2 regions of the Ruminococcus sp. AM26-12LB genome follow, and region 2 is predicted to be linked to the other one. Evidence: riboswitches for the same ligand, from Rfam matches in the RefSeq annotation. Region 2 holds a riboswitch; the other holds the start of a gene.
The links. A riboswitch is a leader RNA that binds a small molecule or an ion and turns the genes downstream of it on or off. The one in region 2 is predicted to bind FMN.
Positions count from the first base shown of each region.

Region 1: another riboswitch for FMN. It lies ahead of ribD (bifunctional diaminohydroxyphosphoribosylaminopyrimidine deaminase/5-amino-6-(5-phosphoribosylamino)uracil reductase RibD); the one in region 2 lies ahead of DW694_RS06485 (ECF transporter S component).

Region 1 covers NZ_QUJX01000012.1:42,325-58,439, forward strand. The annotation lists gene argS (arginine--tRNA ligase) at 1-1,526, shown strand, start outside; gene DW694_RS10260 (serine/threonine-protein kinase) at 1,802-3,043, shown strand; gene DW694_RS10265 (hypothetical protein) at 3,021-4,004, shown strand; gene DW694_RS10270 (HAD family hydrolase) at 4,051-4,698, shown strand; gene DW694_RS10275 (CPBP family intramembrane glutamic endopeptidase) at 4,731-5,525, shown strand; gene DW694_RS10280 (GntR family transcriptional regulator) at 5,805-6,179, shown strand; gene DW694_RS10285 (ABC transporter ATP-binding protein) at 6,172-7,074, shown strand; gene DW694_RS10290 (DUF6449 domain-containing protein) at 7,049-9,232, shown strand; gene DW694_RS10295 (pseudouridine synthase) at 9,232-9,999, shown strand; gene rpsB (30S ribosomal protein S2) at 10,179-10,922, shown strand; gene tsf (translation elongation factor Ts) at 10,959-11,897, shown strand; gene DW694_RS10310 (zinc ribbon domain-containing protein) at 12,081-12,848, shown strand; FMN riboswitch at 12,968-13,082, shown strand; gene ribD (bifunctional diaminohydroxyphosphoribosylaminopyrimidine deaminase/5-amino-6-(5-phosphoribosylamino)uracil reductase RibD) at 13,358-14,485, shown strand; gene ribE (riboflavin synthase) at 14,467-15,120, shown strand; gene DW694_RS10325 (bifunctional 3,4-dihydroxy-2-butanone-4-phosphate synthase/GTP cyclohydrolase II) at 15,139-16,115, shown strand, end outside.
Region 2 covers NZ_QUJX01000007.1:19,292-35,406, forward strand. The annotation lists gene DW694_RS06480 (fibronectin type III domain-containing protein) at 1-1,766, shown strand, start outside; FMN riboswitch at 1,877-1,994, shown strand; gene DW694_RS06485 (ECF transporter S component) at 2,131-2,766, shown strand; gene DW694_RS06490 (MATE family efflux transporter) at 2,894-4,282, opposite strand; gene DW694_RS06495 (NUDIX hydrolase) at 4,465-5,076, shown strand; gene DW694_RS06500 (hypothetical protein) at 5,122-5,643, opposite strand; gene DW694_RS06505 (cyclopropane-fatty-acyl-phospholipid synthase family protein) at 5,992-7,176, shown strand; gene DW694_RS06510 (alcohol dehydrogenase catalytic domain-containing protein) at 7,558-8,586, shown strand; gene DW694_RS06515 (nitroreductase family protein) at 9,017-9,514, shown strand; gene DW694_RS06520 (hypothetical protein) at 9,692-9,913, shown strand; gene DW694_RS06525 (carbon starvation protein A) at 10,453-12,150, shown strand; partial or broken gene DW694_RS06530 (AraC family transcriptional regulator) at 12,258-12,452, opposite strand; gene DW694_RS06535 (S8 family peptidase) at 12,484-14,361, shown strand; gene DW694_RS06540 (DUF4428 domain-containing protein) at 14,524-15,345, shown strand; gene DW694_RS06545 (histidine kinase N-terminal 7TM domain-containing protein) at 15,492-16,115, shown strand, end outside.

The DNA.
Region 1 (16,115 bases), on a different contig from region 2:
GATTTATCAACCTGGATGTGAAACCGGAATTTGTTGCAGAATACATGAATAAGATGGCAGAGGACGAGAAGCTTTCTGTTGAGATTGCCAAGAATCCGAAGACGATCATTATCGACTATGGCGGACCAAACGTTGCCAAGCCGCTTCACGTAGGACATCTCCGTTCTGCGATCATCGGTGAGAGCATCAAGCGTATCGGACGCTTTGTAGGACATAAGGTGATCGGTGATGTACATCTTGGAGACTGGGGCCTTCAGATGGGACTGATCATCACCGAGCTGAAACACCGGAAACCGGAGCTGGTATATTTTGATGACAGCTTTACCGGTGAATATCCGGCAGAAGCACCGTTTACTATCAGCGAGCTGGAAGAGATCTATCCATGTGCCAGTGGGAAGTCCAAAGAGGATGAGGCTTACCGTAATGAGGCACTGGAGGCAACCCACCTTCTTCAGCAGGGAAAACCCGGATACATGGCTCTCTGGAATCACATTATGAATGTATCTGTAACAGACCTTAAGAGAAACTATGCGAATCTGAACGTAGATTTTGACCTCTGGAAAAAAGAATCCGATGCACAGCCATACATTCCGGATATGGTAGAGGATATGAAGAAGCGAGGATTTGCCTATGAGGATCAGGGCGCTCTTGTTGTAGATGTAAAAGAAGAGAGTGATACCAAGGAGATTCCTCCATGTATGCTTCTGAAATCAGACGGAGCTTCTCTCTATACGACCACAGACCTTGCTACTATCGTAGAGCGTATGAAACTCTTTCAGCCGGATGAGATCCTTTATGTTGTTGACAAGCGTCAGGAGCTGCATTTTATCCAGGTATTCCGCTGCGCAAGAAAAACCGGTCTTGTAAATCCGGAAACCAAGCTTTCCTTCCTTGGTTTCGGTACCATGAATGGAAAAGACGGTAAACCGTTTAAGACAAGAGAAGGCGGTGTTATGCGTCTGGAGAACCTGATCGCAGACATTGATGAGGAAATGTATCGCAAGATCGTGGAGAATCGTAGTGTAAAAGATAAAGATGCAAAGGATACTGCCAAGATCGTAGGACTTTCCGCAATCAAATACGGAGATCTTTCCAACCAGGCGACCAAGGATTACATCTTTGATGTTGACCGCTTTACATCCTTTGAGGGAAATACAGGTCCGTATATCCTTTATACTATCGTTCGTATTAAGTCGATCCTGAACCGTTATGTACAGGAGGGAGGAGATTTAAGTACAGGTAAGATCCTTCCGGCAGTCAATGCCAGTGAGAAGAACCTGATGCTTCAGCTTTCCGGCTTTGCGGCAATGGTTGAGAACGCTTTTGAAGAAAAAGCACCACATAAGATCTGTGCATATATCTATGAGGTATCCAATGCATTTAACAGCTTTTACCATGAGACCAAGATCTTAAGCGAAGAGGATCAGGCACAGAAGGAATCCTTCCTTCAGCTGCTCCAGCTTACAAGAAGAGTGCTTGAGACAAGCATCGATCTTCTTGGATTCTCTGCACCGGATCGTATGTAAGGTATAGCTTTGCAGATACAAACACTATGAATAATGACAGACCGCCGGATAAAGAGACATTTTTGTCTGCTATATTCGGCGGACTTTTTTATATAGAAAGTTCTTTGCAAAAAGAACAGGACGTGCTATAATAGGACTTATCCTAAACGAGGGCAGATCACAAATATCTGCCTGACTATAAGTTATCTGTTTTTTTTCAAACCGGAATTCACCGGATTATCCCAAATCAATAAGAAACGTAATCATAAATATTGTCTGACAGAAATGAGAGGAAGGTGATCTGTCTGATCGGAAATGTTCTGAAAGAACGTTATTGCATTGTAGAACAAATTGGACATGGCGGAGGTGGAAGCCTTTATCTGGCAAAAGATATGGAGCTTGGTATCTGCCGTGCAGTGAAAGAGATACCGATCGCAAAGAAAAAAGAAGCCAGACTCATGCAGCATCTGGAATATCCTGCAATACCGAAGATTATCGATTATGTGGAAACAGGGGAGTACTGTTATCTGATCATGGAATATATCAAGGGTCAGTCGCTGGGAGAACTTCTCCGTTCAGGAAAACGGTTTTCTTTACGGGAAATCCTTGCTCTGGGAAAGGAGATTGCCAGAGTATTGGAATATCTTCACAGTCGGAAGCCACCGGTCTGTTACGGGGACCTGAAACCGGATAATCTTATGTTTTCTGAAACCGGGCATCTGTATCTGATAGATCTTGGAAGTGCCATGTTCGATCATGGAAAAAGAAAACAGATCTGTGAAGGAACGAAAGGCTATGCGGCGCCGGAGCAGTATCAGGGCTACTTAAGACCGGGAAGTGATATTTATGCTCTGGGGAAGACCCTGGAAAAGCTTTGCGGAAAAAAGAAATGGCAGTGGATTTTATATCCGGATTTTTTCTGGCTTCTGTTCCGATGTACCAGAAAACAGGAAAAATACAGATATTCGGATATGTCAGTGGTTCAGAAGAAAATCCAAAAGCTGGAAAACAGATATCGGATGATCACTTGGAGAAAACGATTTCTGGAAGCGGCAGCTGCAGGGATTCTGATAGGAACACTGATCTTGATAGCAGGATTGCTGAAAACGGAAGAATTTTCTGTGGCGATCTCAGAAGTAACAGATTTGTATTACGAAGCCAGACAGTATCCGGAAGACTCAAAAGATCGGGAAAAGTGCTGTATGGCAGCGGAAAAGAGACTCCAGAGGTTAAGTAGAAATTATGGGGAAAAAGAACAGCAGCGTCGTATTGAGCTATTGCTGGCATGGAATGCGGAGCTTTTGTGTGAACCGGAAAAAGCGGCTTTATATTATGAAAATCTTCTTCTGTATGATGCAGAATATCCTGTGGCTTACGGAGAATATGGGATGTTTCTTATTCGGACCGGGCAGAAAGAGGCCAGCAGAAAGCTGTGGGAAGATTATAAAAAGAAAGAAAAAGCGGAATTACTGGATGACAGTGAAAGCAGAAATCTGCAGCTTTGGGAGGAGATTAATGAGAAAAAGAAGAGAAAGTGATCAGAAAAAACCAAAAGAAATGAAAATTACTAGTAGGAAAACCTGTTTTATTGTTTTGTTTCTGCTGGTCTTATGCAGATGGATGATCCCTTCCATTGCTGTCTATGGATTTGATGTGTCAGGAATGGATAGTTTTGATACCGGCGGATTTGATATGAATGTGGGAGAAGGAACCGGACAGCTACCGGAAGACTGGGAAGAAAGCTATGCAGGAGAAGGAAGTGATGATAGTAATTGGAACAGAGAAGAAGGAAATACTGAGGAGTATTCCGCTGCCTGGGCAGAATCAGAGAATGATCAGGAGGAGTCTGCACAATGGAATTTAGATTTTCAGACAGATGAGGTACGTTCTCAGGAAGAAAGCTTTATGGAAAATGGAGAAGATCCGGGGGTCGGGGGAGAAGGCTATGAAGTTCAGGAACCGGATATCAGACAAGATGAAAATCCGGGGATAACTATTCCGAAAGAAGCAGAGATAGCTGATACGCTTGCGGAAAAACTGACGGAAACGCCGATACCAACAAAACTGCCAATACTGACTGAACAACCAATCCCCATACAGACAGTGACAGCAAGTCCATCTGTAACGTTGACTCAAAAACCAGTTCGAAAGTCAGTGACAGATGCATCAAAGAGGGAGAAGAAGCAAAATCCGGCATTATCTTACTATCGGACAGAACCAACAGGAACGTCGGATAGGAAAAAAGAAAAAGAGCAAAAACCGGTGATCCGAATGAAAACAGACGGTAACAGGATCCGGATAGAGATCAGTCCGGATATTCCGTTCCAGATCCTTTCATTTCGGATCAATGGAAAAGAATGTGATTTTTACTGGCAGGGAAAAAAGCTTCTGGCGGAATTACCGAAAAAAAGCAGAAATCCCTGGAAAGCAGAACTCATGGGTTTTGTGAAATCCGGGAAGCTGTACTATGAAACCATGGACTTACCAGAAAAACAGTGATACAATAGGCATACTTACTGATTATTTTATACAACAGGAGGAATTTATGTATAAGGCAATCTTTTTTGATCTGGACGGAACACTGACAGAATCCGGAGAGGGGATTACGAAATCTGTACAGTATGCACTGGAGAAGCTTGGAGTTTCGGCACCGGAGCTGGAGCCATTGAAGGTTTTTGTGGGTCCGCCGCTTCTGGAACAGTTTATGAAATATGCGGGATTTGATAAAGAGACAGCGCAGAAGGGAATCGAATATTACAGAGAGCGGTATTCAGAAAAAGGAATGTATGAGAATACCGTTTATCCGGGCGTGGAAAACACTCTGGCAGAACTGAAACGTCGTGGCTACAGAATGGCTGTGGCGTCTGCGAAACCGACCTTTTACGTAACACAGATCATGGACCATTTTAATCTGAGCCGGTATTTTGAGGTGATCGCCGGGACGGACCTCAATGGACCGAAAGTAACCAAATCTCAGGTGATCGAGGAAGCTCTGGAAAGAATGAGCCTTTCTGACCACCGTGACCAGGTGATCATGGTGGGTGACAGAGAACATGACATTCTCGGAGCCAGACGATGCGGGATCCAGTGTGTGGCTGTATCTTACGGATATGGAAGCAGAGAAGAACTGGAAAAGGCACAGCCTCTTCAGATCGTAGCTTCCGCAGATGAACTTCTGAATTTTTTCGTCTGACCCCTCTGCACAGACAGAATATTTTTCAAATAGTGTGGAGGGAGCTTTATCCGGCAGGAATCCATTATCTTATCGGACAGATCCTCGGAAGCGCCGTGCTTCTCTGGCTGACAGGGCATGTCGGCAACGCACAGGAAAGGTACTATAGTTATACGCTGGTGATCACCGGACTTACCGGAGTGTTGGTTATGTTTCCGGCAGTATATTTTTACCGGAAGGATCGTATAGGAAGGCTGATTGGCGGTTTGACTTCCGTTGAGGAACAAAGGCTATCTATTCCTGAAATGCTGCTTCTTCTTGCTGCTGGAGCCGGATTTGCCCAGTATGCCAATGTGCTGGTGGCGATCCTGCAGAACTGGATCTCATCCAGCTATGGAGAGACGATGACGAAGATTACCTCAGGAAAGAGTTTGTTTATGATGATCTTCTGGATGGGGATCATAGCGCCTGTTGCAGAAGAAATGATCTTTCGCTGGCTGATCTATCTGCGACTTCGGGATCACTTTTCTGTACTGTTTTCCGCTGTGATCTCTGCGGCGTTTTTCGGAATTTATCACGGAAATGTCCTGCAGGCTGTGTATGCGTTTGTTCTGGGAGGGATTTTTGCGTGGTTTCTGGAGATGGGCGGTAATAAGTGGACCAGTGTGCTGATGCACATCGGAGCCAATACCTGGATACTTATTTTCAGTGAATACGCCCAGACTCTGGTGGAAAAAGCCGGAGCAGGAAGCCTTCTGATGATCTATGGCGTTTTTGCGGCAGCGATGATTGGAGGATATCAGTATTTTGCACGCCGGGGAGAAAAACGTGGCTACCGGGCTGTCTGATCCAATGTGGAACACGAATGTCTGCCTGCTACTGGATCAGGCAGAGTGATAGATGAATATTTGCTTTACAGAGAATCTGTAGTGGAATCATAGTATAAGGATGCCATTACAGATTTTTTTATAAAAATATGCCGGAATCTTTTGCTGCCGGTAAATTTATATAGATTTTATATTTATTTAAGAGACCATTTCTTGCGTACCTTTGTATCATGTGCTATCATAAGTGTATTAAAAGAATTAATACACTTAATACACAGATTACAGAGAAAGGAGCGTCGTATGTTATTCTTGGACTATCAGGACAGACGTCCCATTTACGAGCAGATCGTAGAGAAATTCCGGATGCTGATCCTGTCAGGAGCTGTGGAGCCATCTTCCAAGATGCCGTCTGTGCGGCAGCTGGCCGTGGAATTATCCATCAATCCCAATACCATCCAGCGGGCATATATGGAACTGGAGCAGCAGGGGCTGATCTGTCCGGTGAAGGGAAAAGGCAGTTTTGTCACAGACAGCAGCAGGATCAGGCAGATTGGTATGGAAGAAACCTTAAGTGAGCTGAAAAAGATCACAGAAAAGGGAATGGCTCTGGGAGTAGGGGAGGAAGAAATGATCGGTGTGATCCGCTTATGCTATAAGGAGGGAAACAATGATTGAGATAAAAAACTGCAGCAAAGCTTTTGGTAAGATACAGGCAGTAAATAAGGTCACCATGGATATCGGGGAACGGGAGGTTTTTGGACTGATTGGCTCCAACGGTGCGGGAAAAAGTACTCTGCTCCGTATCATGGCCGGGATCATCCGTCAGGACAGAGGAGAGGTGCTGATGGATGAAGAACCGGTTTTTGAAAATGAAAGGATCAAAGAGCATTTTTTCTACATCCCGGACGATGCATATATTCCGGCAAATTACAATGCTCTGGACATGGCAGAATTTTACCGTTGTATTTATCCGGGATTTCAGCAGGCGCGTTTTGAGACAATGATGAAGCAGTTTCATCTGGATGGAAAACGAAAAATCAGCACTTTTTCCAAGGGAATGAAGAAACAGCTTCTGGTGATCCTGGGAATCAGTACAGGAACGAAATATCTGTTTTGTGATGAAACCTTTGATGGCCTGGACCCGGTAATGCGCCAGGCAGTAAAAAGTATTTTTGCATCGGAGATCATGAGTCGTGAATTTACGCCGGTGATCGCTTCCCACAATCTTCGTGAGCTGGAAGATATCTGCGATCACATCGGGCTTCTTCATCAGGGAGGAATTCTCCTTTCCAGAGATCTGGAGGATATGAAATTCCACATCCATAAGATCCAGTGTGTACTTACTGACAAAAAGAAAGAAGAAGAATTAAAGAAAGAGCTGGATGTTTTGAAAACAGAGCATCAGGGCTCCCTGCTGCTTATTACTGCAAGGGGAACAAGAAGAGAGATCATGGAGAAGATACAGGCAAAAAATCCTCTTTTCTGCGAAGTGCTCCCACTGACTCTGGAAGAAATATTTATCAGCGAAACGGAGGTGGCAGGCTATGAAGTCAAAAATTTATTCCAGTGAGTATATGAAATCCTCTTCTAAAGGACAAAGATGGATCCCGGCATTTGCCATGATCGCATTTCTCCTTGCATTTCCGGTAGCGGAACTTATTCTGATGGGAAAATGGAATGAGCGCAGTTATACTCAGAGTCAGCTTTCCTATCTGTATTCCAGCCTGTGGAGCAGTGACTTTCTCACAATGGGAGCAGCTGTGGCTGCGGTAACCGCATGTTTTGCAGCAGTAAGCGGCTTCTGGTATCTGTATTCCCCGAGAAAAGTGGATTTCTATCACAGCCTTCCGGTAAAGCGAAGTGCACTGTTTCTGCACAGAGTATTGTTGGCTGTTCTTTATTATCTGGTGCCATATGTGATCATGGAATTTGCTGCGGTATGCATCGGGGCAGCCAGAGGATATTACAGCCTTTCCATTATGAAAAAGGCACTGATCCTGCTGGTGCTCCATCTCCTGATGTATCTTCTGGTGTATTTTTCCACAGTGCTGGTGATCGCCTGCACCGGTACCATGTTGATGGGAGCACTTGCATGGGCAGGGCTTTTTACCTACAGTATCGTTCTGGCAGTGATGCTGCAGTTAAGCGGACATTTATTTTTTGATACCTGGTACGAGGGCAGTTACGGAATTCTGGCAGCAGTGCGGAATCTGGGATCTCCTCTTATGGTGATCGTAAGCTTTATAGATAGATACAGCAGCGGAAGCTTTGGAAAGCAGTTGCTGATACTGATCCTCACGCTGTTTATCATGGCAGCACTTTCCTGGATGGCATTTTGCAGACGAAGGTCAGAGAATACCGGAAAAGCTCTGGTATATACCTGGATGGAGCCGGTCTTAAGTGCCCTGATCACAATACCATCCGGACTGGGGATCGGTCTGATCTTTTATATGATTCCGGAAGATTCATCCAAAACAGCATGGTGGATCTTCGGAATGATACTGGGAACGATCCTGGTCCATGGAATTCTGGAAGTGATCTATGAAATGGATTTTCGCAGATTTTTCCGCAGAAAAGTGCAGCTTATGATCCTTGGAGGTGTTGTGGCAATCTGTGCGCTGACCATGAAAATGGATCTTCTGGGATATGACAGTTATTTTCCGGCTTATGACAATCTTCAGGGAGTTGTGATAAATGTAAGCAATCTTTCATATACAGAGCAGCTTTGCAATGTGGAAAAAAAAGAAAGCGGAATCTATAAGATCCGGTATACTGCCACCTCAGACAATAGTTCCGGTCTGCTGGATCAGCCGGTGATGAAGAGTAAAGCATTGTATAACAGTCTGAAGGATATCAGGCTTCAGAATGAAAAAGAAAAAAGATCCGGAAGGCGTATGTATGTACGCTACATAAATAAACAAGGGTTCAGTGTCTGCAGAAGCTATAGTGTATCTTCTGCACAGGCGCAGAATCTTATGGAAGCCCTGTATGATGAGCAGACATGGAAAGAAGACAGATATTCATTTTTCCAGCTGGACAAACAGTATCTGAAAGAGGTTACCGGTATTTTCTGTGACGGAGATATTCATTCTTTATTTGAAAAAAATGCAGAGAAGCGTCAGGCACTGGCAGAGGCACTGAGAAAGGACATTCTGGAAAACGGCGGTCAGACAGTAAAAGACCAGCCATGTGCAATGCTGATGTTCGATTATACGGGAATTCCGTCAGAAGGCTACATGGATGAATGGGGAATGAATGTACCGGCTGTGCAGGAAGGAGAGAATGTGTCCACCTCCGTTCTGGTGTATCCGTCATATAAGAGAACACTTGCAATTTTGGAAGAAACAGGATATCCTCTTTCTATGGATGAGCTGTCTGTTGAGTATATTGATGTTTATTACTTCAGCTCCGAAGCTGCCGGCGAAGATGATGAAGCTTTTTCCGACACTGAGCCCATTTCGGATCTTGAAGAAACAGAGAACGGTTATAAAGTCCGTTACGATAAAAAGGAACAGCTGGAAGCCCTGAAAAAATGTATCCGTCCATCACAGCTGGTAAACGGATGGACTATCTGGAATGCAGATGCCACAATGGAAGTGGTTCTGGAAGGACAAGAGAGCACCGGCGGGGATTCCGGACTTTATATGACATTTGTCGGTGAGATCCCGGATTTTATCAGAGCAGATGCAAAGGCAGCCCATGTAACAGAATGGGAGGTAAATGATTAATGGAAAAACCAGTCCGGCTGGATAAATTTCTGGCAGATGCCGGCGCAGGTACAAGAAGCGAGGTAAAAAAATACATACAGAAGGGTCAGGTGCAGGTTAACGGGAAATCTGTGAAGAAACCGGAGCTGAAGGTAACAGAAGAAGATCAGGTGGTTATGAACGGGCAGGAGCTCCATGCTGCACCGGAATATGTATACTATCTTTTTAACAAGCCGGCAGGCTGTGTCAGCGCAACGGAGGACTTCAGAGATAAAACGGTTCTCGACTACATTGAAGAGAAAGACAGAAGAAAGGGTCTTTTTCCGGTGGGACGCTTGGATAAAGATACAGAAGGCTTTCTTCTGATCACAGATGACGGTCCTCTGGCACACGAGCTTCTTTCTCCGAAAAAGCATGTGGATAAGACCTACTATGCAAAAGTATCCGGGAAAGTGACAGAAGAAGATGTCGTGAAGCTGGCAGAAGGCGTGGATATCGGGGAAAAAGATCTCACACGACCGGCAAGGCTGGAGATCCTTTCTACCTGGGAGTCCGGCACAGAATCTGCAGAAGCCGGTAAGAACTGGGAATCTGAGATCCGACTTACCATCCACGAGGGAAAATTCCATCAGGTAAAACGGATGATGGAGGCACTGGGAAAAAAAGTAACTTATTTGAAAAGACTATCCATGGGGCCGCTGGCGCTTCCTTCAGATCTTCCGACAGGAAAATATCGTTCGCTCACCGAAAAAGAGCTGGAGCTTCTGAAGTCTGCCGGAAACCGCTGAAAAACAGAAAAAAATTGGAAAAATCCCCTTTACATAAGGGGATTTTCTATGCTATAATTCAGAAGTTGCAAAAATAAGCACGCACGGCGATTCTATAAGGATGGTGCCCTACGGTGTGAGGATGGGTCCAGAGAGAAGGCGACCTGTGCGGAAGAATTTAACCAAAAAGGAGAAAAGACATGAGCGTTATTTCAATGAAGCAGCTTTTAGAGGCAGGTGTTCATTTCGGACATCAGACAAGAAGATGGAACCCTAAAATGGCTCCGTACATCTACACAGAGAGAAATGGTATCTATATCATCGATCTTCAGCAGTCTGTAGGAATGGTTGACGATGCTTACAATGCAGTAGCAGATATCGTTGCCAACGGTGGACACATCCTTTTCGTAGGAACTAAGAAACAGGCTCAGGATGCTATCCGTACAGAGGCAGAGCGTTGTGGAGAGTTCTTCGTAAATGAGAGATGGCTTGGTGGTATGCTTACAAACTTCAAGACAATCCAGAGCCGTATCGCAAGACTGAAAGAGATCGAGACAATGGAAGCTGACGGAACATTCGACGTACTTCCTAAGAAAGAAGTTATCGAGCTTCGCAAAGAGCTTGTTAAGCTTCAGAAGAACCTTGGCGGAATCAAAGAGATGAAGAGAATCCCGGATGCTATCTTTATCGTAGATCCTAAGAAAGAGAGAATCTGCGTACAGGAGGCTCATACACTTGGAATCCCGCTTATCGGTATCTGCGATACTAACTGTGATCCGGAAGAGCTTGACTATGTGATCCCGGGAAATGACGATGCTATCCGTGCAGTAAAACTCATCGTTTCCAAGATGGCTGACGCTGTTATCGAGGCTAAGCAGGGAACTGCTGAGGCAGATGGCGAGATCGAGGCTGAGTCTGAGGAGTTTGCAGCTACAGAGGAATAATTCGTATAAACAGAATATTTCAGGAGGAAACGAACAATGGCTATTACAGCAGCACAGGTAAAAGAGTTAAGAGAGATGACCGGCGCCGGAATGATGGATTGTAAGAAAGCTCTTACATCTACAGATGGTGATATGGATAAAGCAGTTGAGTTCCTGCGTGAGAAGGGTCTTGCTACAGCACAGAAGAAAGCAAGCCGTATTGCAGCAGAGGGTCTTTGCAAAACTCTAGTAACAGAGGATGGAAAGAAAGCAGTCGTTGTTGAGGTTAATGCTGAGACAGACTTCGTTGCAAAGAACGAAAAATTCCAGAGCTATGTTGCAGATGTTGCAGCACAGGCACTTAACACAACAGCAGCTGATATCGATGCTTTCCTTGCTGAGGCATGGGCACTTGATACAACTAAGACTGTAAAAGAGGCTCTTGCAGCTCAGATCGCAGTAATCGGCGAGAACATGAACATCCGTAGATTTGCTCAGGTTGAGGAGCAGAACGGATTCATCGCTTCCTACACTCATATGGGTGGAAAGATCGGCGTTCTTGTAGACGTTGAGACAGATGTTGTTAACGATGCTGTTAAAGAGATGGCTAAGAACGTAGCTATGCAGATCGCAGCTCTGAAACCGCAGTACACAAGCGACAAGGAAGTAAGCGCTGACTATATCGAGCATGAGAAAGAGATCCTTATGGCTCAGATTCAGAACGACCCGAAGGAGTCCCAGAAACCGGCTAAGGTTATCGAGGGAATGATCACAGGACGTATTAAGAAAGAGCTCAAAGAGATCTGTCTTCTTGACCAGACATACGTAAAAGCAGAGGACGGAAAACAGTCCGTTGCTAAATACGTAGAGCAGGTAGCAAAAGAGAACGGCGCTAAGATCCAGATCAAAGGCTTCGTTCGCTACGAGACAGGCGATGGTCTTGAGAAAAAAGAAGAGAACTTCGCTGAGGAAGTTGCAAAGCAGATGGGTAAATAATCTGATATCTGCAGATCTTTAATAAGATCCATAAAACCCTTGAAAATCCAGTATTTTCAAGGGTTTTTCTTATATTATCCACTTCATATACTACATTATAAAATATGGATAGACTATAGTAACAGGAAGTTGCTTTTCAGAACATGGATCTATCTTTATAATAGGATAATGGAGGTGACGGCTATGGAAACAAAAAATGTAATCTTAAAACTTAGAACGGAAAGAGGAATGTCACAGGACGAGCTGGCAGATAAAATCATGGTAACGAGACAGGCTGTATCACGCTGGGAAAATGGAGATACCGTTCCGAATACTGATACACTTAAGCTCTTATCGAAAGAATTTGATGTATCGATCAATACGCTTTTGGGAGAACCCAGAAAGCTGATCTGTCAGTGCTGCGGGATGCCAATTGATGATGATTCCATATTGGGACGTGATAAGGATGGCACATTAAATGAGGAGTATTGTAAGTGGTGCTATGCAGATGGAACATACACATATAATGATATGGATGAATTGATTGATGTTTGTGTAAAGAATATGGTAAATGAAAGCTTTACCGAAGAACAGGCACGCACTTATCTGAAAGAAATGCTTCCAAAGTTAGATTACTGGAAAAGGTATGAGGAACTTAGTGACAATGGGCAGTTTGAAGAGTTTAAAATGCAATTGATAAATGAAATAAATGATTTACATATAGATGGACTTCCAAGGGTAGACAGACTGAATGCACTTGTAGGTAAATATGTAAATCTGGAATATGCACTGCCAAATGGACAAAAAGTGAAATTTCTGGATGACCAGAAAACTTATCTGGGAAATCAAATGGAATCTGAATTCGGAGGGGACAGATACTTCGGTATTCTGGCAAATATGGATTTTATTATGATATGTACATATGAGAAAGACGGTGAAAATCCTGAATTGGTTATATACAAAAAAAGATGAGTATAGTATGCGGATTAGTGATTAGTTTCGTTACCGTTCAATGATAATATTCCGCATGGAATGAGTAAAATAAAAATTCCGCTTTACAAATGACAGATAAAGTATTAAAATAAACAAAAAGATATCTTCAGGGCAGGGTGTGATTCCCTACCGGCGGTAGAGCCCGCGAGCCGAAAGGTATGATCCGGTGAGATTCCGGGGCCGACAGTATAGTCTGGATGGAAGAAGATGATAGTACAGTTGATTTTTGTATGAATGAATGTAGTATCAGAGCTCTGAGATGGTGATCCATTTCAGAGCTTTTTATGTAGGAAATAATCAGACATTCATTTATTGATCATATGTAACAGATCAATTCCACCCTGCAGATATTTCTGCAGGCTTTTTTTGTATTTGGCACATCGTTTTCGAAATAAATATACCACTCACTTGCCTGTGAATCCGATTGCACAGGTCTAAAAGCCTCGGCGCACCAGGCAAAGAACAGGAATAAGAAAGAAGGAATAAAAATGACGGATCAGGAATATATGCTTCGGGCGATTCAGCTGGCCAAAAAAGGAGAAGGCTGGACGAATCCCAATCCGATGGTAGGGGCAGTGATCGTAAAAGACGGAAGGATCATCGGGGAAGGCTATCATAAAAAGTATGGAGAACTTCATGCGGAACGTAATGCAATTGCTTCCCTCACAGAATCAGCAGAAGGTGCGGTGATTTATGTTACGCTGGAGCCTTGCTGTCATCATGGAAAAACACCTCCATGTACGGAAGCGATCATTGAACAGAAGATCAGAAAAGTGGTGATCGGTTCCCGAGATCCGAATCCGAAAGTGGCAGGAAAAGGTGTACAGATGTTAAGGGAAGCCGGTGTAACAGTAGTTGAAGATTTTATGAGAGAAGAATGTGATCAGCTGAATCCGGTTTTTTTCCATTATATTACTACGAAAACCCCATACGTGGTGATGAAGTATGCCATGACACTGGATGGGAAGATCGCAACGAAGACAGGAGCATCAAAATGGATCACCGGAGAAGCGGCAAGAAAAGAAGTACAGCATATGCGGCATCAGTACATGGGGATCATGGCAGGTATTGGAACTGTGCTTGCAGATGATCCGATGTTGAACGTCCGGGTAGAAGGCTGGAAAAGTCCTGTCAGGATTGTGTGCGACAGTAAGCTCAGGATCCCGCCGGACAGTCAGATCGTAAAAAGTGCGGAAAAGTACCGGACGATCGTGGCTTATGCAGATCAGAAAAATACAGAAGAAAAAATAAAAATATTACATACCATGGGAGTTGAGACCATTTACTGTCCGGATGAAAAGGATCAGATAGACCTTAAAAAGTTGATGACAGATCTTGGAAACAGGGGTATTGACAGCATCCTCCTGGAGGGAGGCGGTACGTTAAATGACAGTGCCCTGCGAGCCGGAATTGTAAAGGAAGTACAGGCTTTTGTGGCACCAAAGCTGTTTGGTGGTGTGGCCGGGAAGACACCGGTAGAAGGTATCGGAGTTGAATTCCCGTCTGAAGCAGTAGAACTGAAATATACAGATATCTGCCAGATCGGTGAGGACATCCGGATAAGATGTCAGGTGTGTGAGAAAAAACAGGAGGAATCATGTTTACAGGAATCGTAGAAGAGAAAGGAAAAGTCCGTTATATACAGCTGACAGGAGAATCAGGGATCCTGGCAGTGAAAGCCCGGAAAGTCCTGGAAGGGACAAGGATCGGTGACAGTATTGCTGTGAATGGTGTGTGTCTGACAGTTACGTCGATCCAGCCGGACGGATTTACTGCCGATGTGATGGCAGAGACGATCAGAAGAAGCAGTCTTGGCAGTTGTAAAGCTGGAAGCCAGGTAAACCTGGAACGTGCAATGGCTGCAGATGGCAGGTTCGGGGGACACATAGTAAGCGGTCATATTGATGGGACTGGAGTGATACGTTCCATGCTCCGGGAAGAAAATGCCATCTGGGTATCAATTGAGACATCGCCACAGATCTTGCATCTGATCGTGGAAAAAGGATCCGTTTGTATTGATGGGATCAGCCTGACAGTTGCAAGGGTTGATGAAACTGGTTTTCAGGTGTCGGTCATTCCACATACAGGAGAAGAAACCACCCTTTTGGAAAAGGTGCCGGGGGATCTGGTTAATCTGGAAAATGATGTGATCGGAAAATATGTAGAAAAATTGCTTGGCATCAGAAAAAACGAAGAAGAGAAAAAAGAATCCGGAATTACGATGGAGTTTCTTGAAGAATTCGGGTTTTAGAACAGGAGGATATACAGTATGTCACAAAATTATCAGTACAACACAATTGAAGAGGCACTTAGGGATCTTAAGGAAGGAAAAATAATTCTGGTCACAGATGATCCGGACAGAGAAAATGAGGGAGATCTGATATGTGCGGCAGAGTTTGCGACCCGGGAAAATATTAATTTCATGGCGACTTATGCAAAGGGTCTTATCTGTACACCGATGAGTGCAGAAATTGCGGCGAGATTGAATTTTCCGCCGATGGTTGCTGAGAACACGGACAATCACAGCACAGCATTTACCGTGGCAGTGGATCACGCAGATACAACCACCGGTATCTCTGCGGCAGAACGCTCCTATACCATTATGAAGTGTGTGGATGATCAGTCAAAACCGGAGGATTTCAGAAGACCGGGACATGTATTTCCGCTTATTTCCAGAAAAGGCGGGGTTCTGGTACGAAATGGCCATACGGAGGCAACAACAGATCTTATGAGACTTGCCGGACTGAAAGAATGCGGCGTGTGCTGTGAAGTTATGAAAGAAGATGGCACTATGATGCGTACATCACAGCTATGGGAAATGGCAAAAGAGCATAACCTTACATTTATTACGATTCGTGATCTGCAGGATTATATAAGAATACATGAAAAGCATGTAAAGGAGGAAGCAGCTGCAAACCTCCCAACGCAGTACGGTGATTTTAAAATGTATGGCTATATCAATGACATTACAGGAGAGCATCATCTGGCACTGGTAAAAGGTGATCTAGGAGATGGTGAGGATGTGCTTTGCCGTGTACATTCGGAGTGCCTGACAGGAGATGCATTCGGATCGCTCAGATGTGACTGCGGCCTGCAGCTGCAGACAGCGATGCGCCAGGTAGAGGCGGAAGGCAGAGGGATCATTCTGTATATGAGACAGGAAGGCAGAGGAATCGGACTGATCAATAAGATCAAAGCCTATGCGCTTCAGGAACAGGGATATGATACCGTGGAGGCTAATGTGAA
Region 2 (16,115 bases):
CCCAAAACGTGTCATCTATAGGGCTGGCTGCTTTTGTGGAGGGCTTGTCTGAGTCCAGTCTGACAGAAATTAAAGTAGATCCGGAAAATCCGTATTTTTCTGAAAAAGACGGAGTGGTATTCAGCAAGGATGGCACAAAACTGATCGTGTTTCCGTCCGGACGTTCCGGAGATTACCAGATCCCGGATGGAACTGTAAGCGTGGGAGACTATGCTTTTTATTACTGTGTAAATGTTTCTTCCATAACAGTCCCGGGAAGTGTCAGAAGCCTTGGAGAAGGTGCATTCGGAAACTGTTCGTCGCTTACGAAAACTGTCCTGAACGAAGGCTTGGAAGAAATCGGTGAATATGCATTCCAGAGCAGTTCAGGGATCCGTGATATTATAATTCCCGCATCTGTAAAATCAGTTGGGAAAAATGGACTTCGTCTGTCTTCCGGGTGCAGGATAAGAGTACTGAGCACAGATACTGTCTGGGCGGATGATGCGTTCAGGGATTCAGCATTGATCGCGGGAAAAAAGGATTCCACACTTCAGAAATACGCAGAGGACCGTGGCTACACGTTTGTGGAGCTGTCAGCAGACAACCGGATACCGCTTCAGAATGAATGGTTTGAACAGATCACTCCAGACTATGAATATAATGGAAAAAGCCATGAACCTGAAATAGAATCCAGTGAATCCGCACCGGAACTTGAGCAGGGCTCCGATTATGAAGTAACTTATGAAAATAACATCAATGCAGGAACTGCGACTGTAAAGATCACGGGAAAAGATATTTTCTGCGGTACAGTAGAGCGGAGTTTCAAGATTACGCCAGATGAAAATGGAATGTATGTGTGCTATTTTGCGGAAAATAATGAAACATACCTGGAAACCACCTTTAAAGGAAAAAAAGTGGAACCGGAAGTGGTAATTGACGGACTGGTACAGGGAAAAGATTATACGGTAACCTATGTTAATAATGAAAAGCCTGGTGAAGCTCGTGCAGAGCTCACGGGAATCGGCAATTATAAAGGATCGGAAACATTATATTTTACTATTTACGGAAAACTACCGGCTGCGGATCCAATAGCTGATCAGATATATACAGGAAAAGAACTCACACCTGCCATCGTAATTCCCGGATTGAAAGCCGGCGAAGATTATTATATGTACTACGAGGATAATCAGTATCCGGGTGTGGCAACGGTAACCATTTATGGTACCGGTTATTATAAAGGTACCGCAACCATTCATTTCAAGATCATAAAAAAGACAGAAAGGTTTGTCAGCAATGTTAAGCTAAACAGAACCTCTTACACTTGTACGGGAAAATCCATCCGGCCATCAGTAACTGTAACTGTAAATGGAAAGAAGATCGGTGCGAGTGCTTATAAGCTGTATTACAAAAATAATAAAAATTCCGGAATTGGAACTGTGCAGGTCAGAGGGACCGGAAAATACAGTCGTATCAACAAAACGCTTACCTTTAAGATCCTGCCTCCAAAAACTCTGCTGACAGGACTGAAAAAAGCAAACAGATCCTTTACCGCAAGCTGGAAAAAAAATATACAGGCAACTGGCTATCAGATCCAGTTTGCAGCAGACAGCAGATTTACAAAAGAAAGAAAAACGGTCACAGTTGGAAAACAGTCTGCGACCAGATATAAGATATCAGGACTGAAAAACAAAAAGACCTATTATGTCCGCATCCGGTCATATAAAAGAGTCGGAAAAAAGGTTCTTTACAGTAGCTGGAGTACGGTAAAGAAAATCTGGGTTTGATCATAAAGGAGTGGATCTTAGATTTATATAAATGGAGCAGAATGCTTCTGTGACAGAATTAAGCCTTGTAATTATAAAAAGAGCGCGTTATAATGAACTCATAAAAAAGAAAATTTCTTCGGGGCAGGGTGTGATTCCCTACCGGCGGTATAGTCCGCGACCCGCTTTGGCGGCTGATCTGGTGAAATTCCGGAACCGACAGTAAAGTCTGGATGAGAGAAGAACGCGCAGTATTTAAAGAACGTGCTCAGTGCCCCGGGAAGAAGCTCCCGGGGCTTTTTATGTGAAGAAATAGAAATTTTTTTCGCATAAAGATTTCTTGTGGAAATTTTCTTTGAATATTTCTGAAGAAGGAGAGAGAGTTATGAGTGAACAGATATTACAGAGAGGAAATGCCGTGGAAAGAAGCAGAACAAGGACCATCGCGCAGGTAGCCATGCTTGGTGCTGTGGCAGGAGTATTAATGAATCTTGAGTTTCCGATCCCGTTTCTTGCACCGTCTTTTTATCAGCTTGATTTTTCCGAGGTACCGGTTATGGTAGGAACCTTCGCTATGGGACCTGTGGCAGGTATCCTGATCGAACTTGTGAAGATTCTCGTACATCTTGTGACGAAGGGAACCATGACTGCCGGTGTTGGTGATGTTGCCAACTTCCTGTTTGGATGTGCCTATGTGGTACCGGCCGGTCTGATCTATCGTTTCCGTCACAAAAAGAGCAGAGTACATGCAGTTGCAGGTATGGCAGTGGGAACAGTTCTGACAGCGATCCTTGCATGCTTTGTCAATGCCTTTGTGCTGCTTCCAGCTTACGGTAAGGCGTTTGGAATGCCGATCGAGACCTTTATCCAGATGGGAAGCGCAGTACACAGCTCCGTAAACGGACTGCTTACCTTTGCACTGCTGATCATTGCTCCGTTTAATATCTTTAAATATGCACTGACATCTCTGATCGTATTTGTAATTTATAAGAAGATCCGTGTTGTACTGAAGGGTGACTGATCATAAGCAGCTGCCGGAGGATGAAGAAAAGATCAGAAATTGGTGGTTTCAGATAAATATCTGAGAATGTGAGAAATGCCATGTAATATATTGCCGATGGGCAGTAAATTACATGGCATTTTTTATGTCAGGCGTTTTGTTCTGCAGCTTTCATGACTCCAAGCTCACGTCTGGCAAAAACAACGGCCAGCACAAATGCAGAGGTATCTGCAATTGGTCCTGCGTACATGACGCCATCGATTCCGAAGAAGACCGGGAAGATGACGATCAGAGGCAGCAGGAAGAGTACCTGCCTTGTGAGGGACATAATCACACCAAGCCTGGCTTTTCCAATGGAGGTAAAAAAGCAGGCGGACATAGGCTGGATCCCGTTGGCAAAGGTCATCAGCATGAAGATGCGGAGATATTTTTCTGCAAAATGAAAGTACAGGTCGCTGCCGTTTCCGAAGATGCCTACGATCTGATGCGGGAAGAACTGGAAGCAGATAAAAAATATGGTTGCGATCACAGTACATAAGGTTACGGAATAGCGGTATGTCTGGCGTACACGGCTGTATTTTTCGGCACCGTAGTTAAATCCCAAGATGGGCTGGGAGCCCTGGGAGATTCCGATGCAGATGGCCATAAATACCTGATTGACTTTGGAAATGATCCCTGCACAGGCGATTGGAATATCACTCCCGTAGGCGGAGAGTGCTCCGTAATGGCGAAGTGTGTTGTTCATGACGATCTGCACTGCAGCAATGGCAACCTGATTGATACAGGATGCCATTCCCAGAGAAAAAATGGCAGACAGATTGCGTGCCTTAGGAATCAGCATGGAGTGGTCCAGGTACATTTTCCGGAGTCTGGAAAAATAAAAGATGATCAGAAGTCCGGATACGATCTGGCCGATCACGGTTGCCCAGGCTGCACCTTTGATGCCCCAGCCGAATCCAAAGATGAAAAGCGGGTCCAGGATGGTGTTGATGGCGGCACCGGCCAGGATGCAGGCCATGGAATAGGTAGGACTCCTGTCTGCTCGGATCAGGTGGTTGCCGCCTGTGCTTAAAACATAAAAGGGAAGTCCAATGGCGGTGATCCCTATGTAATCAATGGCATAGGGCATGACGTCCGGTGTTCCGCCGAAAAAATGAAGCAGTGGCTTCAGGAACAGAAGGACAATGACAGAGAGTATCGTACCGGAGATTATCAGCGTGGAGAGTCCGGTTCCTGCAATGGAGCTGGCTTTTTTTTCGTTTCCTGCGCCCATTTCCAGGTTGTAATTGGAGGCGCTGCCGATTCCCAGGAGCAATGCAGCAGCAGTAGAGATAATGGTTACGGGAAATGCGATGTTTGTGGCGGCGTTTCCAAGCATTCCTACGCCCTGGCCGATAAAGATCTGGTCAACGATATTGTACAGAGCGCTGACCAGCATGCTGATGATGGCGGGAATGGCGAATTTGGCGATCAGGCTGCCTACAGGGGCGGTTCCCAGAGGGTTTTCGGCCTGGGCAGCATTGGTCTGATTTTTCAATGTTTTTTCCTTCTTTCTTGTCTACAGTAGCTGTTTGGTAATGTAATAAGTAAATTTAAATTTTATAGCAGGGTATTTATTATAGCACTATTGTGAAGGGAGTGTAAGTATAAAAAATTGACCTTTGGTTTTGGATGGGATAAAATGTTTTTAGAAAAAATTTTCGGGAAGGAGTTTTTCAGATGGGTAAGATCAATAGTGTGAAAAAACTTACAGATAATAAGTTCGTGAATCTTTATGGAGTGGATGCGACCAGTGTACATGATACGCCGGTTTCTTATTTTGTGGCCTCCAGGGCGAAGTGTGTGGAGGATATGAAGCTTTCTACAGGGGAGAATCATCCGGATGGGGTGATCATTTACAGTGTTTATGGAGAGAAGCGGGATAAGGTTGTGCTGATCCGTCAGTATCGGTATACGATCGGCGGGTATATTTATGAGTTTCCGGCGGGGCTTGTGGAGCCTGGGGAGGATTTCCATGAGGGTGCTGTGCGGGAGATGTTTGAGGAGACCGGGTTGAAGCTGGAGCCGATCAAGGTTGCGGAGGCTTTTGAGAAGCCTTATTTTACGACGATTGGGATGACGGATGAATCCTGTGCTACGGTTTATGGGTATGCCAGTGGTGAGGTTAGTAAGGCTGCTCAGGAGGATAGTGAGGAGATCGAGGTTGTGATCGCGGACCGGGATGAGATCAGGAGGATCCTGAAGGAGGAGAGGGTTGCGATCATGTGTGCTTATATGCTGATGCATTTTTTGAAAGATGAAGAACCATTTGATTTTTTGAAAGAAATCTGAGAAAAAATCAAGGGGAATCTGCCGTTGGCGGATTCCCCGTTTTGATCAGAGTTCTATGAGTTTTCCCAGGTCTTTGTTGTATTTGCAGTATTTGCCGTTTTCGGAGATAAATGGCTGGTAGGTGTCGGTCCGGTTGTCTTTGACGTAGACGATTCCGGTGGCGATCATTTCTACCAGGGAGAAGCGTTTGCTTAAGCTGGAGATCCAGCGGTAGGTTTTTTCGTTGCCGGAGTCTGCCATGAGGAGGTTGTAGCCGCCTGGGCAGGCTTCCAGGGTGAAGTAGACTTTCTGGGACCGGATGGAGGTGTTGAAGACCTGGCCGGTGATGTAGGTGGAGAAGTTGGTTTCTACAAATTGGCGGAAGGTGTAGAAATCGTAGATCACGCCGGTGGTCTCATCTTTGATCTTGTCGCCGCGTTCGATGCGGGCTTTCAGGAGCTTGAGGACTTCGATGGTCCAATTGATGAAGGAGATGCTGCTGTAGGTCATGCTTTCCTGAAGTTGATCGACCAGCTGTTTTGACAGGATGTTGGATTTTGATGCTTCATTAAAAAGTTCTTCGTTCATAAGGTTCCCTCCAGTGTTGGATTTTTATATGGTTTTCGCTCTTTTTTTGTATCTTTTATTATAAGTCTGAATTATATATAAAGCAATAAAAAATGCATAAAATACAAAGATGATTATCGGGAAATGATATATAATTGACGATTATGTTTTGAAAATGTCAGTGCTTTTGAGGGCTGGGTTAAATGTGGACTTTAAATATCGAGTTAATTTGGATAACTATAAATAATTATAAGGAAGAGTTTTACCAAATATTCTCATTTTATTGATAAAATTTTGTTGTATATCTCCCTTGACATAAAGCCTTCCTCCGGGTGTATCATAGTGCTGTGCTAAAGGAGGTAGACTATTATGTTTGAGACATTACAGGAGAAGACGGAAGAGAAAGCAATGGTGCAGTTCCTTGAACGCTTTACAGATTATCCATTTCTGGTAAAGTTCAAGAATTCCGAGTATCACATCGGAGAGGGTGAACCTACATTTACGGTGAATTTTAAGAAAGCGATTCCTCTGGCGGATCTGATGAAGAGCACATCCCTTGCACTGGGTGAGGCGTATATGCGTGGGGATCTGGATATCGAGGGAAATCTTTATGAAGCGCTGGATCATTTTCTAGGTCAGATGGGGAAATTTTCTACCAATGAATCTGCTCTGAAAAAAATCATGTTCAGTTCAACATCAAAGAAGAACCAGGAAAAGGAAGTGACCAGCCATTATGATATTGGAAATGACTTTTATAAACTTTGGCTGGATGAGACTATGAGTTATTCCTGCGGGTATTTTATCCATGAGGATGATACGTTGTATCAGGCACAGGTAAATAAAGTTGATTATATCCTTAAAAAATTACATCTGGAAGAGGGTATGAGTCTTTTGGATATCGGCTGCGGCTGGGGTTTTCTGCTGATCGAGGCAGCTAAGAAATATAAGGTTCATGGTACCGGTATCACCTTAAGTCATGAACAGTATGCAGAATTTCAGAGACGGATTAAGGATCAGGGGCTGGAAGATTATCTTACGGTAGAGCTGATGGATTACCGTGATCTGCCGAAGAAGGAGTATCAGTTTGACCGTGTTGTCAGTGTCGGTATGCTGGAGCATGTTGGACGTGATAATTATCAGCTGTTTCTTGATTGTGTGGAAAAGGTTCTGAAGCCGGGCGGACTGTTTCTGCTTCACTTTATCAGTGCTCTGAAGGAGCATCCGGGTGACCCGTGGGTCAAGAAATATATTTTCCCGGGCGGAACTGTTCCGAGCTTACGTGAGATCCTGAACCATATGGCAGAGGACAATTTCCATACCCTGGATATCGAAAATCTCCGTCTGCATTACAATAAGACATTGCTTCACTGGGAAAAGAATTTCCGGGACAATATTGAAAAAGAAAAGACTATGTTTGACGAAGAGTTCCTGCGTATGTGGGATCTGTACCTGTCAGCATGTGCGGCAACCTTCCACAACGGAATTATCGATCTTCACCAGATTCTTATGACCAAGGGTGTGAATAATGATCTGCCGATGACACGCTGGTATTGATAAAAGCCTTTACAAACCTGCCGGAAAGGAATATCATACTTCTATAAAATTATTTATTAAAGCGTATAAGGAGCCTGTGGATTCAGCATATGATTACAGAAATGCTGAATCCGCAGGCTTTGTTTTTTAACCGATAAACCGCGAAGGAGTTATTCGGTCATGAGCAAGTAGCGAAGCGTATTGCGAATATTCGCTTGACTATTCCGTTTACCGATAATTATGGAATGTGCATAAAAACAAAGCTGCAAACTTGTTCAATAAGCAGAATCATAGAAAACTATCTTGACAGATCAGAAGAAAAGAATAATAATGTAATTACTTTAATAAAATAATTAATAAAAGATGATATGCAATAGAAAGAAATTAGAGGAGGAGAATAAGATGCTTCAACAGGTAATGACAAATCCCGGAGAGATTATTTTCAGAGAGGTTCCGGTTCCGGAAGTGGGAGATGACCAGGTTCTGGTTAAGATCATGAACATTGGTATCTGCGGATCAGATATCCACGTATATCACGGTAAGCATCCTTTTACAAAATATCCGGTAACACAGGGACATGAAGTATCCGGTGAGATCACGGGGCTTGGAAAGAATGTGACAGGTTTTAAGGTTGGCCAGAAAGTAACCATCGAGCCTCAGGTATACTGCGGACATTGCTATCCGTGCCGCCATGGAAAATATAATCTCTGCGAGGAACTGAAGGTTATGGGCTTCCAGACAACAGGAACAGCTTCTGAATTCTTTGCAGTAGATGCATCTAAGGTAACACCGATCCCGGAGGAGATGTCTTACGAGGAAGGTGCAATGATCGAGCCGCTGGCAGTTGCAGTCCATGCAGTGAAGCAGATGGGCGATGTAAAAGGGATGAACATCACAGTGATCGGTGCAGGTCCCATCGGAAATCTTGTTGCGCAGACAGCCAAAGGAATGGGGGCAGCCAGGGTTATGATCACGGATGTCAGTGACCTTCGTCTTGCAAAAGCAAAAGAGTGCGGCATTGATATCTGTGTAAACACAAAGGAGAAAAATTTCGGAGAGGCACTGGTAGAGGCATTTGGTCCGGATAAGGCAGATGTGATCTATGACTGTGCCGGAAATAACATCACCATGGGACAGGCCATCCAGTATGCGAGAAAAGGCAGCGTGATCGTACTGGTAGCGGTATTTGCGGATATGGCAACCGTTGACCTTGCTGTTGCCAATGACCATGAGCTGGATATCAAGAGTACTATGATGTACCGTCATGATGATTATGTAGATGCCATTGATCTTGTAAATGCGGGAAAGGTTCATTTAAAGCCGCTGATCTCAAAGACATTTAAGTTCGCAGATTATCTGAAGGCTTATCAGTATATTGATGAGAACCGTGAGACAACCATGAAGGTTATCATCAATGTGCAGGAGAAATAATTTCTGAAGATTATAAGTGATATAAGAAAAACTCCCGGATGTTTGGCTGTCCGGGAGTTTTCAGATGGTGGCGGTGTCAGATTATGGGAGAATTTTTGGAACAGTTTTGAGTGATTTGTTTATTGATGTGTGGTATGGTTATTATATCTTATAGGATTCTTGTCTGTATGGACATTCTGAAAGCTTCGTATTCTGGAGCGTTTTCCATTTTAAGTTCCTGTAGAGTTCGTAAAAATACGTTTTATGGGGTTTTTATGTTTTGATGATGTGGTATAATTTGGATATACCGGTGGGAGTGATCAATCGTTTGTTTTTGGATGGACGGTCGGATGAAGTGCAGCGTGTGATGACGGATGTAAAATGGCGTCAGAAGCTGTATGATGAGTATGAATTGTAACAAGTGATATGAGTATGACGAGGAGGAATTAGCATGGAGAATATTTTTCACAGAGTAAGTATTCGTAAATATGAAGATAAACCCGTAGAGAAGGAAAAGATCCTTCAGATCCTGAAAGCAGGTATGCAGGCGCCAAGCGCGTGTAATCAGCAGCCGTGGGAATTTTATGTTGTGACAGATAAGGAGAAGATACTGGAACTTTCCAAAGCCACTCCCTATTCCGGATGTGCAGCAGGTGCACCGGTTGTGATCGTTCCGGTATATCGGAAAGAGGGATTGCCTGTTCAGGATATGGCACAGATCGATATGTCTATCGCACAGGAGAATATCTGGCTGGAAACGGATGCACTGGGACTTGGCGGCGTGTGGATCGGAATTGCACCGCTTAAGGATCGTATGGCGTTGGTCCATGATATTCTGAAGCTTCCGGAGAATGTGGAGGTATTTTCTCTTTTTGCCCTGGGGTACCCAGCAGAGAGCAGAATGCAGCAGGATCGTTTTGATGAGAGCAGGATCCACTTTGTAGAATAAAAAAAGCCTTCTTTGAGGAAGATAACATCCGGAAACAGAAGAAGTCTGAATGTAGTGAAAAATACCAATAAATCCTCTGAAAATTTGTGCAGAACGCATTTTGCATGACCGGGATTTTTACGATAAAATGTAAGTATAAGAACTGAAAAACTGCATTAAATGAAAGAGGTGAAGGGTATGAAGGAATATGAGATCATTATTGAAACCATTAATCCCTGCGGCGGCGATCGTCATTCTCAGCAGGAGATCATTGAAGCAAATATCGAGAGCCCGGAAGCTTTCGTAAAAGAAAAAGGAAGATTTCCGATCATTGATAAGATCGAGAATCCCGATGGCGGAGTCGTGATCGTAACCGGTGACGGAAAAGGATACATGGTAAGATATACATTTTCTGAATAATGGATAATGCGGCGTATGTGACGGAAAACGGATCGTAAAGCAGAGCTGGGATCAGATCTGGCTTCGTTACATACGCCGTGTTTTGGCCTTTACCTAAAAAATGCATAAAAAAACATATGCAAATTTATAAAATATATATAAATTATTTGTTGAATTTTTATAAAAAAAGGAGTAAAACATTAGATAAATAAAAAAGAGAAATGCATGGAACAGGACAGATCACAAGAAGCAGACCGGATCACAGAGAGCCGCAGCTGGTGAGAAGCGGCAGAAGGTATTTTGTGATATCACCTGGGAGCATCCCGCTGAATAGAAAGGTTAAGTAAGCCGGGACGTAGTCTTCACGTTACAGAAGAGGCTGTTTGATATGACAGTAATAAGTGGTCGCGTTTAGCAATAAATACGATAATACAAAGTGGTACCACGGAACATTCCGCCTTTGTTATCCGAAAGGATAGCAAGGGCGTTTTTTGATGCAATAACTGTTTTACGGTCATTGTATCATGTATAAAAAACACAAAGGAAAGAGAGTTGATATTATGAACGGAATAACAATGATGATCATAGCCATTGTAGTTCTCGGAGGCGCATATCTTCTGTATGGCCGTTATCTCCAGAACAAATGGGGCATTGATCCGAAAGCAAAAACTCCGGCATACGAAATGGAGGACGGAGTTGATTATGTACCGGCTGATACAAATGTAGTATTCGGACATCAGTTTGCATCCATAGCAGGTGCGGGCCCGATCAACGGACCTATCCAGGCCGCAATTTTCGGCTGGCTGCCGGTTCTGCTCTGGATCCTCATCGGAGGTGTATTCTTTGGAGCTGTGCAGGATTTTGCATCCATGTACGCATCTGTAAAGAATAAAGGACGTACGATCGGATATATCATCGAAGCGTATATCGGAAAGCTTGGAAAAAAATTGTTTCTTTTATTCTGCTGGCTGTTCTGTATTCTGGTTGTTGCCGCATTTGCAGATGTTGTAGCAGGAACCTTTAACGGATTTGTCGCAAATGATGCAGGAACAGTTACAAAGGTAGCGGCAAACGGAGCTGTTGCAACCACTTCCATGTTATTTATATTTGAGGCTGTTGCACTTGGATTTTTCCTTAAATATACAAAATTCAACAAATGGGTCAACACTGCAGTCGCAATTTTACTGCTGGTAGCAGCAATTGTGCTGGGACTTAATTTCCCCATGTATGTAAGTCTTGGAACCTGGCATATCATTATTTTTGTATACATCCTGATCGCCAGTGTCGCTCCTGTATGGGCACTGCTTCAGCCACGTGATTATCTGAACAGCTATCTGCTCATTTTTATGATCGTCGGTGCGGTTATCGGTGTATTTGTTGCTAATCCTTCCTGTAACCTGAAGGCATTTACAAGCTTTAACGTAGACGGACAGTATATGTTCCCGATCCTGTTTGTAACCATCGCCTGCGGTGCTGTTTCCGGCTTCCATTCACTGGTATCTTCCGGTACTGCATCCAAGCAGATCAAAAATGAGAAAAACATGCTTCCTGTTTCCTTTGGAGCAATGCTGATGGAAAGTATGCTTGCCATCATCGCACTGATCGCAGTTGCATCCTTTGCAGATGGTGAAGCAGCAGCACAGGGACTTACAACACAGCCGCAGATTTTTGCAGGTGCTATCGCAAACTTCCTTTCTGTAGTTGGCCTTCCGCATTCACTGGTATTTACTCTGATCAACCTTGCTGTATCCGCATTTGCATTGACCTCTCTTGATTCTGTAGCCAGAGTCGGACGTCTGTCATTCCAGGAATTTTTCCTTGATTCTGATACAGATGAGGAAAACATGAGCCCGTTCCTGAAGGTAGTAACAAATAAATATTTCGCAACAGTCATTACACTGGTACTTGCCTACATGCTTACAAAGGTCGGCTATGCAGAAATCTGGCCGCTGTTCGGCTCCGCAAACCAGCTGTTATCTGTACTCGCTCTTGTAGCCTGTGCAGTATTCTTAAAGAAAACAAAACGTCAGGGCTGCATGCTCTGGATCCCGATGGTATTCATGATGGCAGTTACCTTCACAGCACTTGGCATGACCATCACAAAGCTTTCAAAGGCACTGGTAACAACAGGACTGGATCTTGGAAACACCTTACAGCTTGTATTTGCAGTATTACTGCTGATCCTTGGTGTACTGGTAGCGATCCAGGGCGTGAAGAAACTGCTTGAGAAGACAGATGATAAAAAAGCAACAGCATAATATTATCGGATGAGATCACGGATTTCTGTTTGGCTGAAGAGGCATGAGTCATATAAATGGCTCATGCCTTTTTACATCCATGGAATTTTGAGATATCTAAAGACGATTTATGACCCCATGCGCCTGCATTCATTGGGAGTCATTCCGAATTGCTTCTTAAAAGCAGTCTGAAAGTGACTCTGGCTGGAAAAGCATAAAAAGGTGCTGATCGTACTGATGGATTTGTTGGTATATTGCAACAATTCTTTCCCTTCTTCCAGTTTGCAGCGCAAAATAAATGCGCTGACAGAAAAACCAAGGGTCTTTTTAAATAATCAGGAAATGATGGCTGCGATGATGGAAGGAATGCCGCTTCGTCAGTTGTTAAGCTTCGTTCCCGGAATTAAAAGAGAAATGCTGGAACAGATGGCTGGTTCTTTAACCGAAGGCGTTGCATATAATAAAAAAAAATGTATCAATGGAAATGAAAGCCTTATGCCAGACCAGAAATTAGAGAATCTACTTAATCTTGCCATGAATGCCCTGCCGCATGAGCGGGCAAAATCGGAAAATCTGAATGTGGGATATGATCCCACCACCAGGCTGTGGGATGTGATCGTGAAGTACAGCGGTCCGGAAAGCGGACTTGGTGGTGAGAGGATACAGGTGGTCCCGCTGCTTGGCAGCTATGCAGTAGTGACATTGCCGGAAACGGAAATTTCTGCATACTCAGTCAGAGAGCAGATCGAGTTTATAGAAAAGCCCAAGAGACTTTATTTTGAGACCTTTGAAGAGCGGGAGGCAAGCTGCATTTTGCCGGTGCAGAATGGAGCCGATGGCTTAACCGGCAAGGGGATTTTGGTGGGTATTGTGGATTCCGGGGTGGACTATTTTCATCCGGATTTCAGAAATGAGGATGGAAGTACTCGGATCCTGCGACTGTGGGATCAGAGTGTAGCTGGAAATCCACCGGAAAACTATGTATCAGGAACTGAATATACGAAGGAAGAAATTGATGAGGCGCTTGCACTCGGGGAAACCGAAGGCAGGCGCCTTGTTCCGTCTGGGGATTTCAGCGGACATGGAACAGCAGTTCTTGGAATAGCAGCAGGAAATGGGAGAGCATCGGATGGAGTGAATCGAGGCGTTGCGTATAGAAGTGATCTTCTAGTGGTAAAAATGGGAAATCCACGGGAAAATTCATTTCCGCGGACAACGGAGCTGATGGAGGGTATTGATTACCTGATACGGCAGGCAGTGAAGATGAGAAAACCGATCGTTATAAACGTCAGCTTTGGGAATAATTATGGTTCTCACAGAGGGGATTCTCTTCTGGAAAACTATATTGATACAGTTGCGGCCATGGGGCGGACTGTGATCGTTACAGGAACCGGAAATAACGGCAGCCAGCCCTGGCATGCAGGAGGAATCCTGCAGCAGGGGAAAACAGAAGAAATCCAGTTGGCGGTGGGAGCTTTTGAGCCCACATTAAATGTACAGTTATGGAAGGATTATGAAGATGAGATGGAAATTTATCTGGAAAGTCCGTCCGGAGAACGGATCGGTCCATTATATGAAAGGCTGGGGCCACAGCGGCATCTGCTGGAAAATACAGAGCTTCTGATCTATTATGGAAAACCCGGTCCCTATCAGCTGTCCCAGGAAATCTACATAGATTTCATTCCGGAGGCTAATTATGTGGACAGCGGTGTCTGGAAAGTTCTTTTAAGTGGAAAACGTGTGCGCTCCGGGCAGTATTTCCTCTGGCTGCCGGGTGGAAATGTACTGAATCGCGGAACCGGGTTTTATTCTCCGCGGGCTGTGGGAACTTTGACGATTCCTTCCACTGCCGGAAAAGTTATTTCTGTTGGAGCTTATGATTCCAGACAGAATGCCTACGCAGATTTTTCCGGAAGGGGAAGTCAGTTCTTGCCGATCCGGAAGCCTGATCTCGCAGCTCCCGGTGTATCCATCTCCGCCCCGGTTCCCGGCGGAGGCTACGCCACTGTCACCGGAACCTCCTTTGCGGCACCCTTTGTCAGCGGAAGCGCAGCTCTGCTTATGGAATGGGGGATCGTGAAAGGAAATGATCCGTTTCTTTATGGGGAAAAGGTGAAGGCGTATCTGAGGAAAGGCGCACAGAGTGTGGGCGGATATGAGGAATATCCGAATGTGGAGGTGGGATGGGGACGGTTGTGTCTGGCAGAGAGTATCCCATACGGTATATCCTGAACATATAGAAACGGACAGGATTTTCAGATACGAGCCTTATGATCCTGACATTGATATGAAGATGAATTCAGTTACTGTCAGAGATGCTAGTGCAAATGGCGAAGCATTCACGCATAATGTAGATAAACAAAAACACAAATATAAAAAGAAGGAGGATTGGGTATGGGATTATTTGATAAGAAGATCTGTGATATCTGCGGAGAGAAAATAGGTTTATTAGGCAACAGAAAACTGGATGACGGAAATCTGTGTAAGGATTGTGCAAAAAAATTGTCACCATGGTTTGAAGACCGGCGGCACAGTACGGTAGAGGATATAAAACGTCAACTGGAATATCGTGAAAAAAACAAAAAAGCCGTAATGGATTTTTGTATAACACGTCAGATCAATACCAGAAATTACAATGTTTTTATTGATGACAATAAGGGGAATTTTACTGTTGCACGGAAGCTGGATGTCAATGAAAATCCGGATATAGTTCCTTTATCCGCTGTTGTGCAGTGCAGAGTTGATGTAGAGCGACAGCAGAACGAGGAAACATATACAACAAAGGATGGAGAAACCGTAAGCTATCAGCCACCGGTATATAAGTATGAATTTGATTATACTATGCGTATTAAGGTAAAAAATCCATGGTTTGATGATATGGATTTTCGTTTGAATACTTTTTCCATAAGCAGCGATAACAGAGGGGAATTGATGGAAGTGGAGCAGACAGGTCATCAGATCATAGCCGCCCTGACACCAAATGCGGCTGGAATGCAGCAGTCCGGGATGAACATGAACAGCGGAATGCAGCAGTCCGGGATGTACATGAACAGCGGAATGCAGCAGCCCGGGATGAACATGAACAGCGGAATGCAGCAGTCCGGGATGTACATGAACAATGGAATGCAGCAGCCCGGCAGTTTATGGAAATGTCAGTGCGGTGCAGAGAATACCGGAAGGTTCTGCGAATACTGTGGTCAGCCAAGACCATTTTGAGTGATGATAGACAGAGTGGACAGAATTGTTCACTCTGTTTGTGATAACAGGGGTTGAGAATGGATGATTTCTCTGAAAACTATATAATAAAATAGAGTTTTATAGTATACTTATCACAGAGGTGTATTAATGAGAGAGGAATTTTCATGACATACAATAAAAAAAGGGCACTGTCGTATGGAGGAATCCTGATAAGTGTATTTCTGGCGTATTTCTGCAGGCTGGGAAGACCGGAAAATGTTTTTATGAGAAATCTCGCAGATCAGTGTCGTAACTGTATTTATCTGGGAATGTATTGTGCCTGGGTGATTTATCTGGAAAAGCATGTAGTGCATAGAAAAACGCGCAGATGTCTGACTGCAATTGGCTGTCTGATGGTCTTCTGGTTTTTTGTACGGACAGTAAAATTTCATATTTTTCATGATCCGCTTGGAGAACATATCTGCTGGTATCTGTATTATATCCCGATGATCCTGATCCCGGTCCTTGGACTGGCAGCAGCGATGTTTCTAGGGGAAAAGGATGGAGAGAAAACAGTCAGAAAAATTATTGCCTTGCTTGCTTTTGCGGTGGTTTTGATCATCAGTGTTTTTACAAATGATCTGCATCAGCTGGTGTTTCGGTTTTCCGGGCGGCCGCCGCTTTCAGATAGAGATTACAGCTATGGCATTCTTTTTATAGTGATCCAGGGATGGATCATATTTTGCCTGATATGGATGGAAATCATGCTGATCAGAAAAAGCAGGATTCCGGGAAGAAAGCAATTTTGG